3 linked regions of the Ruegeria pomeroyi DSS-3 genome follow. The protein of the gene in region 2 interacts with the protein of the main gene of each other region in a pairwise test. Links are inferred from orthologs where the notes say so. Each region holds a gene or a part of one and is shown on either strand. Other genes may lie near its edges.

Region 1 (6,453 bases), 1.7 Mb from region 2 along the record:
CAGGACAAGAAGGTGGTGGACGGGCAGTTGCGCTTTATCCTGGCGCGCGGCATCGGTCAGGCCTTTGTCACCTCGGACGTCCCGCGCGAGGCGGTGCTGACTGTACTTGAGGATGCGCTGGCAAGTTGCTGAAAAGGGGCGTTTACCGCCCTTGAATCACCATCAGCTCACCCACGTTCTCGCGGGTGACATAGCCCAGCATTCGCCCGTCGGCCGAGGTGACGGCCACCGCGGGCGCCCCCTGATAAAGCGCGTCCAGCACCGTCTCCAGCCCGCTGGCTAGCGGCACCTGCGGGATCTCGCGATCCATCACCGTTTCCGCTGGATCCGAGCGCGGATGATCCGCCGCCAGCGCCGCGAACAGCCGTGCCCGTGTCACGAATCCCAACAGATGCCCCTCGCCATCCAGCACCGGGAATTCGTGCTGGGTGGTGTGCAGCACCGCCTGCGCGGCGGTGGCCAGCGTGTCGGTCGGGCCAAGCGCTTCGAACCGGGTGATCATCGCGTCGCGCGCCAGCAGGCGGCGGGTCACCGCGCGCATGGCGACATCCTGCGCCTCCGCATTGGCGGCGATAAAGACAAAGACCGCGATCAGCACCAATACCGGATTGCCGCCGCTGAGACCGGCAAAGCCGAAGAGCAGCGCCACCAGCTGCCCGGCGGCGGCGGCGATGCGGGTGGCGCGCACCCGGTCCATCGTCAGGCTGAGCGCGGCGCGCAGCACCCGCCCCCCATCCATCGGAAAGGCCGGGATCAGGTTGAACACCGCCAGGAACAGGTTGACCATCGCCAGCCGGCCCAGGAAATCGGGCTCGGCGCTGTCGATGGCGGCCAGCGTTTCGAACCGAGTGTCGACGCCGACAAGGGTGAGTGCCGCCCAGATCGCCACATTCACCGCTGGACCAGCCAGAGCCACGACGATTTCCTGCCCGGGTTTTTCGGGCATCCGGTCCAGCCGGGCCAGCCCGCCAATGGGCAGCAGCGTGATATCGGGGGTACGGATGCCGTATCGGCGCGCGGTCAGGGCGTGACCGTATTCATGCGCCACCACACAGGCAAACAGGGCCAGCACAAAGGCGGTGTTCTCCACCGCGCTGGGCCAGCCGCCCATCTGATAGGCCGAAACGCCGATCCAGCCGATGAGCAGAAAGAAGGTGACATGGACCTTCAGTTCCGAGCCGAAAAGGCGGCCGAGCGTGAAGGACCATGTCATGATATGTCTCCGGTCTTAGAACGGGATCTCGTCGTCGTCGATGCCGCCCGATGCGGGGCCGCGTCCGCGTCCACCCCCGCTGCTGCTGCCGCCACCCGAGGGGCCGCCGCCATAGGGATCGCCCGCCGGGCCGCTGTCGTAACCGCCGCCATAGCTGTCGCCGCCGCCCTGACCGCCGCCAAAGCCGCCGCCACCGCCGCCTTCGCCGCGCCCGTCGAGCATCACCAGCGTTGCGCCAAACCCCTGCAGCACCACCTCGGTGGAATAGCGGTCCTGGCCGGACTGGTCCTGCCATTTGCGCGTCTGCAACTGGCCCTCCAGATAGACCTTGGACCCTTTGCGCAGATATTGTTCGGCAACGCGGACCAGACCTTCGCTGAAGATGGCGACCGAATGCCATTCGGTCCGTTCGCGCCGCTCACCCGTATTGCGATCCTTCCAGTTTTCCGAGGTGGCAATGCGCAGGTTGCACACCTTGCCCCCGTTCTGAAATGTCCGCACCTCGGGGTCGCGGCCCAGATTTCCCACCAGAATGACTTTATTGACCGAGCCAGCCATGGGTTCCCCGTCTCCTGTTCTTGTTGCATCTTGTCTTGTGATCGGCCCGAATCTCGCCGACCCGTCCCGACAGACCCTACACGCGCGTGCGGGCAGAGGGAAACCGCTAGCAAGGTTTTGCCGGTTCAACCGGCCCGCGCGGGCAGGGTTTTCTTCGCCGTCAAACCGGCTATAGTCCCGCGCGAGGGGTTAGGGACAGGTTCATACCGATGCGCAGGCTCTTTTCCGGTTTCATCGCGGCGGCGGTTGCCGTCACCGCCATGCCTGCGGGTGCGGACATGTTCTCGACCAAGAACCGGCGCGACCTGTTCCAGAAACAGGCGCGGCTGCTCGATACACGGGGCGCCAGCCAGTACGAAAGCTCGACCCGCCTGCAACCGCCCACCGCCCAGACCACGCCGACCCGGCGCTATGCCGGCAAGTACAAGGGCGAATATCTGCAAATGGCCCGCGATGCGGCCCGGCGCCACAATATCCCCGAGGATCTGTTCCTGCGGCTGGTGCAGCAGGAAAGCGGCTGGAACCCGCATGCCAAATCGCACAAGGGCGCGCTGGGACTTGCCCAGCTTATGCCGGGCACCGCGCGGGCGCTGGGGGTCGATCCGGGCGATCCGTACGAGAACCTCGATGGCGGCGCCCGCTATCTGTCGCGGCAATACCGCAAGTTCAAATCCTGGCGCCTGGCGCTGGCGGCCTATAACGCCGGCCCCGAAGCGGTCGAGAAATACGGCGATGTTCCGCCTTATGAAGAGACCAAGAACTACGTCAAGGTGATCTGGGGCAGCTGATCGGGCCGCTCCGGCTCGGAAACCGCTCTTTACCGGGCATTCGATCTGGTCCCGCTGGGAGGCAGTTTCGAGACCTTAAGGTGCTGGCATTATGTTTGGCGGGCCTCATCCCAGTGGTTCCAGTTGGCCAAAGGGTAACCACTCATCGGGTGAATTTCGGAAGACGCCAAGCTCGCAGATCACGACAAACAGGAGTGATATAGATGCTGGTTGACGGTCTTTCCGCGTTGGTTACTGGTGGGGCTTCCGGGTTGGGACTGGCCGTGGCCGAGGCTTTGACAAATGCCGGCGCCAAGGTCGCCTTTCTGGACCTGAATGAAGAGAAGGTGTCACAGGTGGCCGATCAGATCGGCGGCGTTGGTATCGCGTGCGACGTTTCCGACCCGGGTGCAGTGTCCGACGCATGGGCAATAGCCTGCGGGCACAACGGGCAGATCCTCATCGATGTGAACTGCGCAGGTATTCCAGGTGGTATGCGGTTTGTTGGGCGTGACGGTCCGGTGGATATGGCCACCTTTGCTCGGGTCATCGCTGCCGACTTCATAGAAGCGGTCGGCGTCAAGACAAAGGACGCGGCCCGAATGATGGCGCTGGTGCCTTTGACCGAGAGCGGCGAGCGCGGGATCATCCGCCTCGATCCGGGCCTTCGGCTTCAGCTGCGATAGGTCTCGCGGTTTCGCCTGTTTTCCGGGTCGCTCTCAGCCGTTTCGATCAACCAGTCCCGGAATTTCTGGGCGTCGGGATGATCGCGACCCGTTTCTGGCGAGATAAGGTAAAAGGCTTCCTGCAAGGGCGCTTCGATATTGAATGGCTCGACAAGGCGGCCTCGCTCGATCTCGATGCCGAGCATCGAGGACCGGGCCAAAGCCACCCCGCCACCGCGCGATGCAAACTCGAATGCCAACAGCGAGGTGTCGAATTGCAGCCCCTGACCTGAATTGATGCCACTGACCTTTGCATACCTGAACCATTCGGCCCAGCCTTCCTCATAGCCAAGCACATGCAGGAGCCGGTGGTGGGCAAGGTCCGCCGGCTTTCTGATCGCATGTTCGCCTTCCAGAAGGGATGGTGCGCAAACGGGCTTGATCACTTCCCAGGTCAGTCGATCAGCCTTGTAGCCCGGCCAGCGCCCCGTTCCGTACTGGATGTCGAGGTCAAAACGCTCGTTGTCAAACTGGTCGCCCCAGACGCTGGACACCAGACGGACCTCGGTTTCAGGATGACGGTCAAAGAAACCCTGCAGCCGGGGTGCGATCCAGTTGACGGAATATCCGACCGGCGCGCGCACCGTCAGCACCTCGGAGCGCCGGAGACCGAAAACCTCTTCGGTGCCCGCCGCCAGACGTTCGAAACCGTCGCGGACCTTGGGCAGATAGGCCGCGCCGACCTTGGTCAGCACAAGGCTGCGGGGTTTGCGCTCGAACAGGGGTTCGCGCAGGTAGTGCTCCAGCAGTTTCACCTGCTTGCTGATCGCGGCCTGGGTCAGGTTCAGCTCCTGGGCGGCATTGGTGAAACTCAGATGCCGCGCCGATGCCTCGAAGGCGCGCAGCCAGGTCAGATGGGGAAGGCGTCGGGTGCTCATGGCCAACTCATGCATGAATATTGTTTGGTTATAGGGTGATTATAGGTCGCTTGAAAGCCTTGGTGGAACAGGCGCAGGATAGGGCCGGACGCTACCGGAGGTGCCGCCTTGCCGATCGACAGCAAACAGGGTTTCGACCCGCAGCGCCTGCGGCGCATCTCGAACTGGATGGAGGCCCATGTCCGCGAGGGGCGGCTGAGCGGTCTGGCCGTCCAGATCGCAAGACGGGGGGAAATCGCATTTTCCGAACGCAGGGGGTATGCCGATACGGCGACGCGCCAACCGGTCGCCCCCGATACGATCTGGCGCATCTATTCGATGACCAAGCCGGTCACCTCTCTCGCCCTGTTGATGCTTTACGAGGAAGGCGCGTTCCAGCTGGATCAGCCGGTTGCCGATTTCCTGCCGGCTTTCTGCGATCCCCGGGTCTGGAAGGGGCCGGGCCATGCGCTGGACGCGACCGAGCCGGCGCGACGCCAGATCACCATCCATGACCTGCTGACCCATCAGGCCGGTATCATCTATGGCGACCGGCAGGGGAACGCTCTGGAACAGGCCCTTTCGGCAGCCGGGCTCGATTTCGACCGTGATCTTGTCACCATGGGGCAGGCCGTCGATGCGCTGGCCGGGTTTCCGCTGGCCTTTCATCCGGGCGAGCGCTGGTTCTATGGCCTGTCGACCGATGTTCTGGGCCATCTGGTCGAGGTCATCAGCGGGCAACCGCTTGGCGCCTTTCTGAAGACCCGAATCCTTGACCCTCTCGGCATGAAAGACACCGGGTTTTCGGTGCCTGCGGACAAGGCCAGCCGGGTGGCCACGCTCTATGACCACAGCTCCGGGGGCTTTATCCCATCGGCGAACCAGGACCGTTGCCTTGCGCCGGTGACGCTTGAGAGCGGCGGGGGTGGGCTGGTGTCGACGATGGCGGATTACCAGCGTTTTGCGACGATGCTGCTCGGACGCGGTGCCTTTGACGGGGGCAGGCTGCTTGGCCGCAAGACCTTTGATCTGATGGTGTCGAACCACATGGGCGGCGATCTGGCCAGCCGGGGGCAGGCGCATTTCAGCGAAACCACATTCGAGGGGATCGGGTTCGGCCTTGGCGTGTCGGTGATGCTGGACCCGGCGCGGGCAATGATCGTCGGCTCGCCGGGCGAGTTCGCCTGGGGCGGCATGGCCTCGACGGCCTTCTGGGTGGACCCGGTCGAGGACATGACCGTGATCCTGATGACCCAGTTGATCCCATCCAGCGCTTATACGCTGCGCCGTCAGCTTCGTGTGCTGAGTTACCAGGCGCTGGTTTGAGCGCGCGCGCGGCCCCTTAGGCCATGACCAGCGCGATGACCCCCACAAGGATCAGGCTCGCCGCCCAGACGAGATCGAGGTTGAACCAGCTTTTCGACAGGAACTTCAACCCCAGCCAGCGATAGACGCCAAAGGCCAGCGCGCCGCCAGCCGTCATCATGGCAAGGCTGTGCAGCAGCGCCACCCCAAGGGCAACCGTGGTGTTCGAGGTCATCAGCACACTGGCGGCGGCATGGCCTGCGTCGGTTTCGATGGTCTTGCAGATGCCAAGGTAGATTGGCACCAGCATCAGCCCCGCACCATGGGCTAGGGCCGCAAGGAACGACCAAAGCGCCAGCTGGGTTGGCCGGACTCGGGCCAGAAACCGGGGGTGGCGGCGATTGATGGTCAGGTAGATACCGAGAGCGATGACCAGAAGCGCCGCCCCGATCTGGATCTGGCGCTGGTAGTCGACCAGCCACAAGAGCACGGTGAACGGCAGCAGGATCGCCAGCATCGACAGCAGATGCCCGCCGGCCAAAGCCGCCAGCGCTCGCCAGAGGCGGCCGGGTTTGCGTTCCATCAGCGCGGCAGAGACGGCCAAGGGCCAGCCCATGCCGGGGTTCAACCCGTGATACACTCCGGAAAAAACGACGGCCCACCACAGGGCCGCCGTTGATGTTGCAGGTTCCACGCCTCAGACGGAGGGGTAGCAGAAACTGTCGGTGGAGCAGTCTCCGCCTTCGAGCCGGATCTGGTGGCTGCGATAGCCTGCGGGGAAGTCCACCCAGAAGTCCTTGTCCAGCGTGAGCCCGCCATTTTCGCCCACATTGGCCATGACCATGGCCGCACCCCGGTCGCCGGGATAGAACTGTTCGTCCCAGGTAGAGTAGAGCGAATTGGTCCAGTAGACGCGCTTGCCGTCGCGGCTGATCTCAACCATCTGCGGGCCATAACCAAAGGTCTTGCCATTGGGGTGAGGGGTCTTCTTGACGATGCCGCCGATCTCGACCTTGCCGGTCAGAACC
Region 2 (6,414 bases):
GTTCTCGTCGGCGGGCCGCTCGATGCTGTTCTTCTGGACCTGGCGCAGCGACCGTTTCTTCAAGGGGATCGAGTGAAGCTTTCGGCAGAGATGAAGGCCTTTGAGGCGCGGCTGGGCTACTCCTTCGAGCGGCCCGAGCTTCTGGTGCGCGCGCTGACCCATGGCTCGATCTCCTCATCCACCCGGCAGGACAATCAGCGGCTGGAGTTTCTGGGCGACCGGGTGCTGGGGCTGGTGATGGCGACGGCATTGCTGGAGGCGGACAAGGATGCGACCGAGGGTCAGCTGGCACCCCGCTTCAACGCGCTGGTGCGCAAGGAGACCTGCGCCGAGGTCGCCCGCGAGGCCGATCTGGGCGCGGTGCTGAAACTGGGCCGCTCCGAGATGATGTCGGGCGGGCGGCGCAAGCTGGCGCTGCTCGGTGATGCGATGGAGGCGGTGATCGCCGCCGTCTATCGCGATGGCGGTTTTGCCGCCGCCGAGGCGGTGATCCTGCGGCTTTGGGGGGCGCGTGTCCATCAGGTCGAGGCCGACGCGCGCGATGCCAAGACCGCGCTGCAGGAATGGGCGCAGGCGCGCGGCCAGACCCCGCCACGCTATGAGCTGGTGAAACGCTCGGGCCCCGATCATGCGCCGGTCTTTACCATTCTGGCGGAACTTGCCGATGGTCGCCGGGCCGAGGCCACCGCCGGGGCCAAGCGGCAGGCCGAACAGGCCGCCGCGCGCAAGTTGCTCGACAGTCTGGACTAGGGTCTGCGATGCCGGCCCGCCTCGCCCTTCTGTTGCCGGCGCTGGCGCTGGGATACTGCGGACAGGACGAGACCGCCACCGCCTATGGTGCCGCCGGGCAGGTCTGGCAGGCCCAGAGCATCGACGCCGCCGCCTTTGCCGTAGGGGCAGAGCTGCGCTTTCCCGAACCGGGACGGATCGCGGGGCAGGGGCCATGCAACAGTTTTACCGCCCGGCTGGACGCGCCCTATCCGTGGTTTGAAATCGCCGATCTGGTCGCCACCCGCGCCGCCTGTCCCGAGTTGGAGGCCGAGGGGGCCTTCTTTGCGGCGCTTCTGGCGATGGAACAGATCGAGGTCTCGGGCGAGGTGCTGATCCTGCGCAACGAGGCCGGGCACGAGATGCTGTTCAGGGCAGCCGACTGATCAGGTCGAGCAGCCGCCCGCGTGCCTGCGGCAGCGGCGCATGGCCCAGGGCGGGCGCGACGCGGTGTTCCAGAAAATGGCCGGTGGTGCGCAGGGCCTGCGCGATCTCGGGGTCCGGCGCCGGGCCTTCGCCGCGCAGGCAGGGGGGCAGTGGCAACAGCCGTTCGGCCCATTCGCCCGCCGCGCCCGCGCTGACCGCGCGCCCGCTGCGCGGCGAGACATAGACCAGATCGTCCGAGTTGCCGGTCACCGCGCAGCTGCTCAGATCAAGGCCAAATCCCAGCGTGTCAAGCAGCGCCAGTTCCCAGCGCAGATAGGCGAGCGGCCATATCTCGTCCTGCCCCAACAGGTCGAGGAGCTGTTCGCTTTGCTTGTAGAGGCGGGGATGCGCCTCGCGCTCGGGCAGGCAAAAGGACAGCAGCGAGACCACCGCATTCAACCCGGCCAACGCCAGCCGCCCCGACATCGCCGCCGCCGCGCGCGAGCGCAGGGGTTCCACCGTGAAACTGCCCAGATGGTCCTCCAGCCGGGCGCGCCAGCTGAGGTCGAGCTGTGCACCCGGTTGCAGGATCGGCGCGATGCGGCGGCTGGTGCCACCGCGGACCACGCCCGCATGGCGGCCATGGCTGGCGGTAAAGGTGTCGATGATCGCCGAGGTCTCGCCATGGCGGCGCACGGCCAGCAGGATGCCCTGATCACGCCAGTCCATGTCGCTCCTCTCGTGTACTCGGGGTCAGAGACGGGGCATGCGGCAAGGATTGCGACATGGGTGTCACGCTGTCCGGGTCCAGGGTCACAATAGCTTTGCAACCATGTCGTCGATGAGCTCGGAATGGAACGCCTGCACGCGTTCGCCGGGCTGTTGCCCCATCACACGCTGCGCCAGCGGGTCGGCTGCGTGGATGGTCGATCCGGACATTTCCTCGAGCATCGCATGGCCGCAGAAGGGCACATACAGTTCGGAATACCCGCCTTCATGGGCGGCCACCAGCTTGCCGTCCGAAACCTGCATGACGCGCCGTGTCATTTCCCTGAACGTCTCCGCCGAGCACATCATCCGGGCGAGAGGATCGAAACCGCCCGCATCGAAACCGCATGCGATGATGACAAGATCGGCATCGAATGCCTTCAGCTTGGGGATGATCAGCCGTTCGGTCGCCTCGACATAGGCGTTGTGGCCGCAACCGGGGGGCAGGGGGATGTTCATGTTGAACCCGAGGCCGGCGCCCTTGCCCTGATCGTCGATGGACCCCGTGTCATGCGGATAGCATCTGTCCTGGTGGATCGAGATCGTCAGCACATCGTCGCGTTCGTAATAGATCGCTTCGGTTCCATTGCCGTGATGGACATCCCAATCCAGAACCGCGACCTTGCCCAGCAGCCCCTTGGCCTTGGCCGCTTCGATGGCGATGGCGATATTTGCAAGCAGGCAGAACCCGTTGGGCCAATCGGGCAGGCAATGGTGCCCGGGCGGCCGCGACAGGGCATAGGCGTTTCTGTAGCGGCCCTGCACAACCCCTTCGACGGCGTCGATCACCAGACCTGCGGACAGCATCGCGATTTCAAAGGCGCCCGGCCCAAAGGGCGTTCTCAGCCCCAGTTCGCCACCGCCTGAGTCGGACAGGCGGCGGAACTCGTCGATGTAAGAACGGGGGTGGACCCTGAGCACGTCCTCTATCGTGGCGCTGCCGCCCGTGACCATTTCCAGATCGCTGTGCAGTCCGGTGACCTCGATCAGGTTCTTCAGGCGCCGTTTTGTCTCGGGCGCCTCGGGAAGCCCGCCCGCCACCATGGGCTGTACCAGCCCGCCGACCGGCGCAAGCAGCGCATAGTTGCCTCCGAAATGCCAAAAGCACTTCTCGTTCGAGATAAATGCCGTTTTTCCCATGTGCCTTACCTCAGACAAGTATGTTTGCTTCACCGCAAGAGCTTCGCCAGAAAAGAAGGCATCTTTGGCGCAGTCGCGCAAGACATATCCCTGCGTGTCGAGCGCGCGCCGGTTGCCTGTCTTTTGCAAATCCCTTCCAGCAGGCTCTGACACAGGCCCAGAGTCAAACGGCCTCGGAGGGGTTCCGAGGCCGTTTCTTCATTCGATCTGCAAATTAACCCTTTGATCCGTTCAGGCCACGTCGCGTGACACGACACGATGGATCGGCGCGGGTCTCAGCCGCATTTGGAATGGCCGCAGCTGCGGCAGGTCATGCAGCCCTCGACCATCTGCATGTCGAACTGGCCGCAGCTGGGGCAGGCCTTGCCACGGGGCATGTCGCCATTCACCACTTGCGCCTGTGGGTCCGATTTCAGGCCCATGCCCTCGCCTTCGAGAAAGCCGATGGCAATCAAGTGCTGTTCGATCACGCCGCCGATGGCCGCAAGGATCGAGGGGATGTACTTGCCCTTGACCCAGGCGCCGCCGCGCGGATCGAACACGGCCTTCAGCTCTTCGACCACAAAGGACACATCGCCGCCGCGCCGGAACACCGCCGAGATCATCCGCGTCAGCGCCAGCGTCCAGGCGTAGTGCTCCATGTTCTTGGAGTTGATGAACACCTCGAACGGGCGGCGATGGCCGTTGATGATGATGTCGTTGATGGTCAGATAGATCGCGTGCTCGCTGTCGGGCCATTTCAGCTTGTAGGTATTGCCCTCGAGCGTCTGCGGCCGGTCCAGCGGTTCAGACATATAGATGACGTCGCCGCCCTCGGTCCCGTGCGGGGCGCTGGCGCTTTCACCCGGCGCCTTGTCGGCGCTTTCCGAGACTGTCAGGACCGAGCCCGTCACATCATTGGGGCGGTATGTCGTGCAGCCCTTGCAGCCCAGATCCCAGGCCTGCATGTAGACATCCTTGAACGCGTCGAACGAGATATCCTCGGGGCAGTTGATCGTTTTGGAGATCGAGCTGTCGATCCATTTCTGCGCCGCCGCCTGCATCCGCACGTGATCGGCAGGCGCCAGCGTCTGGGCGTTGACGAAATAGTCGGGCAGGGGGGCGTCGGCGAACTTGTCGCGCCACATCTGCACCGCGTAATCGACCACCTCTTCCTCGGTCCGGCTGCCGTCTTTTTGCAGCACTTTGCGGGTATAGGCATAGGCAAAGACCGGTTCGATCCCCGACGACACGTTGCCGGCATAAAGCGAGATGGTCCCGGTCGGCGCGATCGAGGTCAACAGCGCGTTGCGGATGCCATGGGTGCGGATCGCCTCGCGCACATCCTCGTCCATCGCCCGCATGGTGCCCGAGGCCAGGTATTTCTCGGCGTCAAACAGGGGAAAGGCGCCCTTTTCCTTGGCCAGCTCGACCGAGGCAAGATAGGCGGCGCGGGCGATGGCGTGCAGCCAGTCCTCGGTCTGCTTGGCGGCCTCGTCGCTGCCATACCGCAAACCCAGCATCAACAGCGCATCGGCCAGCCCGGTCACGCCCAGCCCGATCCGGCGCTTGTTCTGTGCCTCGGCGGCCTGTTCGGGCAGCGGGAACCTCGAGGCATCGACCACGTTGTCCATCATCCGCACGGCGGTGGCGACCAGCTTTTGCAGCGCTTCGGGGTCAAGTTCTGCCGCGTCTTCGAACGGGTTCGACACCAGCCGCGCCAGGTTGACCGAGCCCAGCAGGCAGGCGCCATAGGGTGGCAGGGGCTGTTCACCACAGGGGTTGGTGGCGGCGATGGTCTCGACATAGTTCAGGTTGTTGGCCGCGTTGATGCGGTCGATGAAGATCACGCCCGGCTCGGCATAATCATAGGTGGCCTGCATGATCTTGTTCCACAGGGTCCGCGCCTCGACCGTGTGATAGACCTTGCCGTCGAATTGCAGCTCCCACGAGCCGTCGGCCTTGACGGCCTCCATGAAGGCATCGGTCACCAGCACCGACATGTTGAACATGCGCAGGCGGGCGGGGTCGGACTTGGCACCGATGAACTGTTCGATATCGGGATGGTCGCAGCGCATGGTCGCCATCATCGCGCCCCGGCGGGAACCGGCGGACATGATGGTGCGGCACATGGCATCCCACACATCCATGAAGCTGAGCGGCCCCGAAGCATCGGCGGCCACGCCTTTGACATCCGCGCCGCGCGGGCGGATGGTCGAGAAGTCGTAGCCGATGCCGCCGCCCTGCTGCATGGTCAGCGCCGCCTCTTTCAGCATCTCAAAGATGCCGCCCATGCTGTCGGGGATGGTGCCCATGACAAAGCAGTTGAACAGCGTCACCTGCCGCGCGGTGCCCGCACCGGCGGTGATGCGCCCGGCAGGCAGATATTTGAAATCCTCCAGCGCGGTGTAGAATTCCCGCTCCCAGCGGTCGGGATCCTGTTCGACGCGGGCCAGATCGCGGGCGATCCGGCGCCAGCTGTCCTCGACCGTCTGGTCGATCGGGGTGCCGTCCGCCTGTTTGAAACGGTATTTCATGTCCCAAATCTGCTCGGCGATGGGGGCGGCGAAACGGCTCATCGGATGATTCCCTCGTGCTGGAAGAGGTATCCAGCTTAAACCAAATGTGAGGTGGGCCACAACTGCTTGATGCCGGCGAGGGGTGAGCTACAATATCAAGGTGGGTCTCGGGACGACTCTGTGGGAAAGCTGTGGATAACTACGTCAATCTGATCAAGCTCAGCGTCGGCTCGGAAAGTGTCGACAGCTTGGCCGAATGGCAGGCGACGCGCCGGGCGCAGACGCCGGACGGATTGCCGCGCCATGTCACCCGCATGTGGCCCAAGCGCGAGGGGGAGATCCTGAATGGCGGGTCGATCTATTGGGTGATCAAGGGGTTGATCCAGTGCCGACAGCGGGTGATTCGGATGGACGAGGTCACCGGACAGGACGGCACCCGCCATTGCGCGCTGGTGCTCGACCCCGAACTGCATCGCACTCACAGCACCCAGAAACGCCCGTTCCAGGGCTGGCGCTATCTGAACCCCGCTGATACGCCGCCCGATCTGCCCAAGGGGCGCGCCCAGGACGACGCGCTGCCCGAGGACCTGAACCGGGCCCTGGCCGAGATCGGGGTGATCTGAGCCTCAGCCGGTCCAGGGGCTGTGGCGCAGGATGTCGGCGAATTCCGCGACCAGTTGCGGGAACTGGGCCCGGGTGTGGATCAGCATCGAGACGCTGCGCTGCTCCTCCAGCCCGGCGATGGGGCGGAACACCAACTCTTTAGGCTGCACCTGCGCGACCGAGCGCGGCAGGATCGTCACCCATTTCCCCGTGCGCACCATCGCCAGCAGCGAATGGGTGTTGTGCACGGTGATCCGGGCCCGGGGCAGGG
Region 3 (6,404 bases), 370 kb from region 2 along the record:
CGTTTCGCCGCGACCGCGCTGGCGGGCACGGCGCCCTATATCCTGTTTGCGGTCCTGCTTCTGGCCTGGCTCAAGGCGACCGGCGCCGAGGTTCTGGTGGCGCGCGCCTTTGAAGGACGCGAGACACGGATGATCCTGCTGGCGGCGCTGTTCGGCGGGCTGGCCCCCTTCTGCTCTTGCGAGGTGATCCCATTCATCGCCGGGCTGCTGGCACTGGGGGCGCCCTTGTCGGCGGTGATGGCCTTCTGGCTCAGCTCGCCCCTCATCGACCCGCCGACGCTGCTGATCACGGCGGGCGCTCTGGGCTGGCCCTTTGCCATCGGCAAGGCGGTGGCGGCGGTTGGGCTGGGCCTGTTCGGTGGCTTTGTCGTGCGCGCCTTGTCGGCGGGTGGCGCACTTAGCGATCCGCTGCGCAGGGCCAAGTCCTCATGCTGCGGCTGTGGCGCCCCGAAACCGGCGGCCCCGCACTGGCGGTTCTGGACCGAGGCCGAGCGCACACGCATCTTTCGCGCCGAGTTCCTCAGCAACGGGATGTTCCTGCTGAAATGGATGACGCTGGCCTATGTGATCGAGGCGCTGCTGGTCACCTATGTGCCGGCAGAAGTGATCGCTGGGCTGGTCGGGGGCGAGGGGGTAATGCCCATCGTGGTGGCCGCGCTGGTTGGCATGCCAGCCTATCTGAACTCTTACGTGGCGCCGCCGCTGCTGGCGGGGCTGATGGAACAGGGCATGACAGGTGGGGCGGCCATGGCCTTCATGGTGGCGGGCGCGGTCAGCTCGATCCCGGCGATGGCGGCGGTCTGGTCACTGGTGAAACCGCGCGTCTTTGCGCTGTATCTCGGGCTTGGCCTGACCGGCGCGGTGATCGCCGGCATGCTGTTCCAGACGCTGTAACCCGGTTACTGCCCCGTGCAATGCTGGGGCAGTTTCAGCCGATAGCGTGCCTCGCCACTGGTGACATAGACGCGCTTTTCCACACAGGCGGTGGTGGTCACGCTGGCCGCCACCGGCCCCTCGGTCGAGGTGATCGAGGTCGCCTGGCCACCCGGCAGGCGCACCGAGACAATCGCCCCGTTGCGCAGATCTCCGTTGATCGCGGTCAACGACAACACGTCGAGGGTCAGAAACGCCTCGTGCTCATGAGGCTCTTCTCCCCTGCCGAACAGCAGAAGCCCGCCAAGGATGGCGGCGAACAGGGCACCGGCGGCAAGCGCGGCGCCGCGGGTGTGCAGGAAGGCATAGACCGACACCGCCCGGTGCGGGCCAATCAGTTTGGAAAGCAAATCAAGCATGGGTCGCCGAATGTGAAAAAGCCCCGGCCACAGGGCCGGGGCGGTTTCGATCAGTAACGCGGATCGTCGTCTTCGTCCTCGTCATCCGTGCCGCCCTTGGGCAGGTTGAAGAAGCTGTCGGCATCGGCGATGGACCGGTGATCTTCCTCGTCGTCATCGCTGGTGCTGATCGGCTCGGACAGCGAGAAATTCTCCAGCCCCTCGATCGCGGTCGGGATGCGCGGTCCGGTATCCATGCCCAGCGACTGTTCGGTCGAAACCAGCTTGCGGCGCTCGTCATCGCTCATCACGCCACCTTCGGCGGCTTTCTTGGCGGCGGCCTTTTGCACCACCGAGTCCAGCTCCGACTGGCGGCACAGGCCCAGCGCCACCGGGTCGATGGGCTGCATGTTGGAAATGTTCCAGTGGGTGCGCTCGCGGATCGACTGGATGGTCGGCTTGGTGGTGCCGACCAGCTTGGCGATCTGGCCATCGGACAGTTCGGGGTGGAACTTGACCAGCCACAGGATCGCGTTCGGGCGGTCCTGGCGTTTGGACAGCGGGGTGTAACGCGGGCCACGGCGCTTTTCCTCGCCGGCGGCGGCCGGGTTGAACTTGAGCTTCAGCTTGTGCAGCGGGTTCTGCTCGGCCTTGTCGATTTCTTCCTGGGTCAGCTGGTTGTTGGCGATGGGGTCGAACCCCTTGACGCCTGCCGCCACATCACCATCGGCAATGCCCTGAATTTCCAGCTCGTGCATGCCGACGAAATCGGCGATCTGCTTGAAGCTGATCGTCGTGTTGTCCACCAGCCAGACGGCGGTTGCCTTGGCCATCAGAGGTTTTGCCATGGCTTGTCTCCTTGCGAATACATCTCTCCCGTCGCCGGAATTCGGCTGCCCCGTGGTCTGGGGCGTGTTTCCGTTGTCGGGGAACTCCGACCGTATATAGTCAGGCCGGGCAGATAAGGAAAGAGCGAATGCGCTGGCTGGTTTTATGGGCATTGACCGCAACCGCCGCCTGGGCCGAGGGCGAGCAGGCGGGCGATTTCGACTATTACGTGTTGTCGCTCAGCTGGTCGCCCAACTGGTGCGAGACCACCGGCGATGCGCGCGGCGCCGATCAATGTGACGCGCGCCATGACTATGGCTGGGTGTTGCACGGGCTGTGGCCGCAGTATCACCAGGGCTGGCCCAGCTATTGCCGCACGCCCGAGGCGCCGCCCAGCCGCCGGATGAGCGCGGAAATGGCCGATATCCAAGGCAGTTCCGGCCTGGCCTGGCATCAGTGGAAGAAACACGGCACCTGCTCGGGGCTGAGTGCGGCGGCTTATTACGCCCTGTCGCGCGAGGCATTCGACAGCGTGATCCGCCCGCCGGTCTTTCGCCAGTTGGACAAGGCTGTGAAACTGCCCGCCCGGCTGGTCGAAGAGGCCTTCCTGAAGGCCAATCCCGCCCTTGAACCCGACATGGTGACCGTGACCTGCGCCGATGGTTTCATTCAGGAGGTGCGCATCTGCCTGTCGACATCTCTCGACCCGGTGCCCTGCGGCCGCGACGTGGTGCGCGACTGCCGGCTCAAGGATGCGGTGTTCACGCCGATTCGCTGAACGACCGCATCCGGTCCGGGGTCGGGTCTCAGTTCTGGGCCTTCTGGCATTCGCGCGCATATTCCAGCGCCTTCGAGGTGCCCTTGAGATCAATCGCCATGACCTGCTGACCCTCGGCGCCATAAACCGTCATCACCTTGCGCTGGGCGATGGCATGCACGAATTCGCGGTCGGTGAAGAACACCGTCGCGCCGCGCACCTTGCCCTTGTTGGCGCCGATGGCGGTGGCCTCGAACCGCTCGCCATCCAGATCGAAGGTAATGGGATAGCTGCCGCCATCCTCGATGGAACCCCAGTTCTTGTTGAAGACGGTGAAATAGCCGCGGTTGCCGGTGCGGTCATAGCCAAGCCGCACCACCGACAGATCCTCGTAAACCGTCTGGATCAGACAGCCATTGCCCAGCGCCGGGTCGACCATCAGGTTCCAGCCATGCACGAACCCCTTGTCGATCAGCTCCTGCGACCAGGCAGCGGTGGCGGTGGCGGCGGCAAGAACAAGGGCAAGAATGCGGGTCATCGGGGATACTCCGGGGAATGAATGTCTGAACCCTTGGTACCCGCAAATCCGGGCGTGCCAAAGGCAAAGATGCAGGCCGGGACACAAAGGCCGCTTTGTCTCGCAAATGCGCCTACAGTTCCTTGCGCGCGCGCATCGCGGCCGAGATCGTGCCGTCGTCGAGATAATCCAGCTCGCCCCCGATCGGCACGCCCTGCGCCAACGAGGTCAGCCGCACCCGGCCGCCCAGCTGATCGGCGATGTAATGGGCGGTGGTCTGGCCGTCGATGGTGGCGTTGAGCGCCAGGATCACCTCGGAGATCGCCTCGGCGGTGACGCGATCCGCCAGCCGGGGAATGCGCAACTCGTCCGGGCCGACCCCATCCAGCGCCGACAGAGTGCCACCCAGCACGTGATAACGGCCCTTGAAGACGCCCGAACGTTCCATCGCCCACAGATCGGCCACGTCCTCGACCACGCACAGCTCGCCGGTCGCGCGCCGTTCATCGGTGCAGATATCGCAGATATCCGAGGTGCCGACATTGCCGCAGTTGAGGCATTCGCGGGCGGTGGCCGCAACCTGCCCCATCAGATCGGCCAGCGGGGTCAAGAGCAGCGCGCGCTTGCGGATGAGATGCAGCACCGCGCGCCGCGCCGAGCGCGGGCCCAGACCGGGCAGACGCGCCATCAGCTCGATCAGCGCGTCGATATCCTTGGTCGATCCGGCCATATCCTGTTCCCCGTGCGATCCCCGCTTTGACGCGATCATGCCCGCAGTTCAAAGCAAAGGGAACGGCCCGCGCATCAGAACGGCAGCTTGATGTCCTTGGGCAGGCCCATGGCCTCGGTCAGGGCGGCCATCTCCTCTTGCGCCTTTTCGGCGGCTTTGGCCTGTGCGTCCTTGATCGCGGCCAGGATCAGGTCTTCGACCACTTCCTTGTCGTCGCCGTTGAAGATCGACGGGTCGATATCCAGCCCTTTGAGCTCGCCCTTGGCGGTGGCGGTGGCCTTGACCAGCCCGGCCCCGGATTCGCCGGTGACCAGGACAGAGTTCAGGTCCTCTTGCATCTGCGCCATCTTGGTCTGCAGTTCCTGCGCCGATTTCATCATCTTGGCCATGTCGCCAAGTCCGCCCAATCCTTTGAACATGGGTATCTCCTGTGTTCCGGTTCCGGGGCTAGATACGGACGCCCTGCCGTTCAGGCAAGGGGAATGCGGCGCGAAACCGCGCCCGGTGGGAATGCGGCACGAAACCGCGCCCGATAAGCGCCCGGTGTCAACCCAGTCCGCGACTTGAAGGCGCGGGCAAAGGCGGGCAGGTCGGCATACCCGACCGTCCAGGCGATCTGGGCGATGTTCTCGGCCCCGCGTTCCAGCGCGCCGCGCGCCTTCTCGATCCTGAGCGCTTGCAGATAGGTCGCAGGCGCATGGCCGGTCGCGGCCTGAAACCGGCGGATGAAGCTGCGCAGCGGCAGACCGGCCACCTGTGCCAGTTGTGGCACAGTCAACGGACCTTGCAGATGCATCTCCATATGACGCTGAGCCGCCAGCACGGCGGTATCGCCATGACCGCGCTCGGGGCGAAAGCTTGAATAGTTGCGCTGCTCGCGTCCGGCCGGGTCAATCAGCAGGTATCGCGCCAGCCGCGAAACCATGGCGCCGCCATACCACAAGCCGGTCAGGTGCAGGCCCAGATCTGTCCAGGCCATCAGCCCACCAGCCGTGATCACATCGCCATCGTCGATCAGGATATGTTCAGGCTCCAACCGGGCCTTGGGAAAGGTCTCTCGAAACGACTCCTCAAGCCCCCAATGGGTGGTAACCGGGCGCCCGTCAAGCAGTCCGGCATGGCCCAGCCAGAAAGCGCCTGCACAGACAGAGCAAGCCAGCGCGCCCTGAGCATGCTGCCGGTGCGCCCATCTGGCCAGGGGGTGATCGAGCGCCCCGCGTGCGCCGCCGATCGAGGGCGGAAAGAGGAGCGCGGTAACCCCCTGTTGCGGCAGGGTGTCGGCGTTGACGATGGTGACCTCGGGCCCGGCAGCCTCTGGGTCGAGCCGCGCGATCAGGCGGAACATGTCGGCGAGACCATGCAGCGCGGCCCGCTGCGCGCCGGGATAGTCGACCAAGGCTATGTTTGGCACAATCTGCATGGTCATTGTCATATACGCCAATCGTACCCCTGCTCAATCCGTATCAGGATGCAGGTCATGAATTTGGAACGGAGACTGACAATGACCAAAACAGCCCTGATCCTGGTCGATATCCAGAACGACTATTTCCCCGGCGGCGCATGGGAGGTGCCCGGGATGGAGGCGGCCGCCGGACAAGCCGCCCACCTGTTGGCGGCGGCGCGGCGCGACGGGGTGCTGGTGATCCATGTACGGCACGAGTTTGCCAGTGCCGAGGCGCCCTTTTTCCGCCCCGGAAGCAGCGGTGCCGAGATTCACGCCTCTGTCGCTCCTACCGCGACAGAGACGGTTCTGACCAAGGCACGGCCCAATGCCTTTGTCGGCACCGCGCTGCTGGACCTATTGCAGGGTGGGGACATCCAGGCGGTCACCCTTTGTGGGGCAATGACCCAGATGTGCATCGACGCCACCGCCCGCGCGGCGGCTGACCTCGGCTTTGCCGTCACCGTGGCCGCCGATGCCTGTGCGGCACGGGCCGTTTCGTTCGACGGGCAGGACGTGCCCGCCGAGATGGTGCATGCGGCGTTTCTGGCGCCGCTTGCTGCCAGTTATGGCCGGGTGGTTCCGGTCTCAACCTTGCTCGACTAGCTCAGCGCAGCGCCTCGGCGCGCAGCTTGTCCATCAGGGATTGCAGGGTCTGGGCATAAAGTTCGCCGGTCAGATGGCCGTTCTCGTCGAACTGGTTGGAACTGTCCGCCAGATGCACCTCGGGGCCACTCAGCAGGCGCGGCTGAAACGGCACCATGAAGCCGCGCAGAACCGCCTGTGCGCGCTCACCCCCGGCGCGGCCACCCGCCGCCGACATCACCGCGACCGGCTTGTCCGCCCAGGGTTTGCCGCTG

What was found.
Region 1: the proteins of recO (region 2) and ssb interact in binary tests that used the Escherichia coli proteins (3 or more experiments, as listed by UniProt). The link is inferred for Ruegeria pomeroyi DSS-3 from one-to-one orthologs.
Region 3: the proteins of recO (region 2) and recR interact in binary tests that used the Escherichia coli proteins (3 or more experiments, as listed by UniProt). The link is inferred for Ruegeria pomeroyi DSS-3 from one-to-one orthologs.

What each region holds. Positions count from the first base shown.
Region 1 is NC_003911.12:1,740,014-1,746,466, forward strand. What follows is about bases 1-2,774. They hold ssb (single-stranded DNA-binding protein), read right to left. Parts: upstream 1,772-2,774; coding sequence 1,229-1,771; downstream 1-1,228. Other genes in these bases: aroB (3-dehydroquinate synthase), read left to right, coding at 1-132; SPO_RS08320 (site-2 protease family protein), read right to left, coding at 143-1,213; SPO_RS08330 (lytic transglycosylase domain-containing protein), read left to right, coding at 1,981-2,559; SPO_RS08335 (SDR family NAD(P)-dependent oxidoreductase), read left to right, coding at 2,763-2,774. In the rest of the region: more of SPO_RS08335, read left to right, coding at 2,775-3,224; transcriptional regulator GcvA, read right to left, coding at 3,212-4,141; SPO_RS08345 (serine hydrolase domain-containing protein), read left to right, coding at 4,250-5,446; SPO_RS08350 (hypothetical protein), read right to left, coding at 5,463-6,041; SPO_RS08355 (selenium-binding protein SBP56-related protein), read right to left, coding at 6,123-6,453. UniProt on the Escherichia coli protein: Plays an important role in DNA replication, recombination and repair. Binds to ssDNA and to an array of partner proteins to recruit them to their sites of action during DNA metabolism. Acts as a sliding platform that migrates on DNA via reptation.
Region 2 is NC_003911.12:3,404,673-3,411,086, reverse strand. Bases 1-2,735 are described here. They hold recO (DNA repair protein RecO), read right to left. Parts: upstream 1,864-2,735; coding sequence 1,138-1,863; downstream 1-1,137. Other genes in these bases: SPO_RS16185 (class II histone deacetylase), read right to left, coding at 1,948-2,735; SPO_RS16195 (META domain-containing protein), read left to right, coding at 759-1,154; rnc (ribonuclease III), read left to right, coding at 73-750; lepB (signal peptidase I), read left to right, coding at 1-76. In the rest of the region: more of SPO_RS16185, read right to left, coding at 2,736-3,042; SPO_RS16180 (adenosylcobalamin-dependent ribonucleoside-diphosphate reductase), read right to left, coding at 3,318-5,600; SPO_RS16175 (DUF1489 family protein), read left to right, coding at 5,732-6,163; SPO_RS16170 (LysR family transcriptional regulator), read right to left, coding at 6,167-6,414. UniProt on the Escherichia coli protein: Involved in DNA repair and RecF pathway recombination.
Region 3 is NC_003911.12:3,777,612-3,784,015, forward strand. The notes cover bases 2,306-5,030. They hold recR (recombination mediator RecR), read right to left. Parts: upstream 4,104-5,030; coding sequence 3,507-4,103; downstream 2,306-3,506. Other genes in these bases: SPO_RS18070 (ribonuclease T2 family protein), read left to right, coding at 2,306-2,877; SPO_RS18075 (hypothetical protein), read right to left, coding at 2,906-3,394; SPO_RS18085 (YbaB/EbfC family nucleoid-associated protein), read right to left, coding at 4,178-4,522; SPO_RS18090 (GlxA family transcriptional regulator), read right to left, coding at 4,573-5,030. Also shown: SPO_RS18055 (permease), read left to right, coding at 1-894; SPO_RS18060 (hypothetical protein), read right to left, coding at 900-1,292; SPO_RS18065 (DUF1013 domain-containing protein), read right to left, coding at 1,343-2,119; more of SPO_RS18070, read left to right, coding at 2,248-2,305; more of SPO_RS18090, read right to left, coding at 5,031-5,523; SPO_RS18095 (cysteine hydrolase family protein), read left to right, coding at 5,605-6,150; SPO_RS18100 (NADPH-dependent FMN reductase), read right to left, coding at 6,152-6,404. UniProt on the Escherichia coli protein: May play a role in DNA repair. It seems to be involved in an RecBC-independent recombinational process of DNA repair. It may act with RecF and RecO.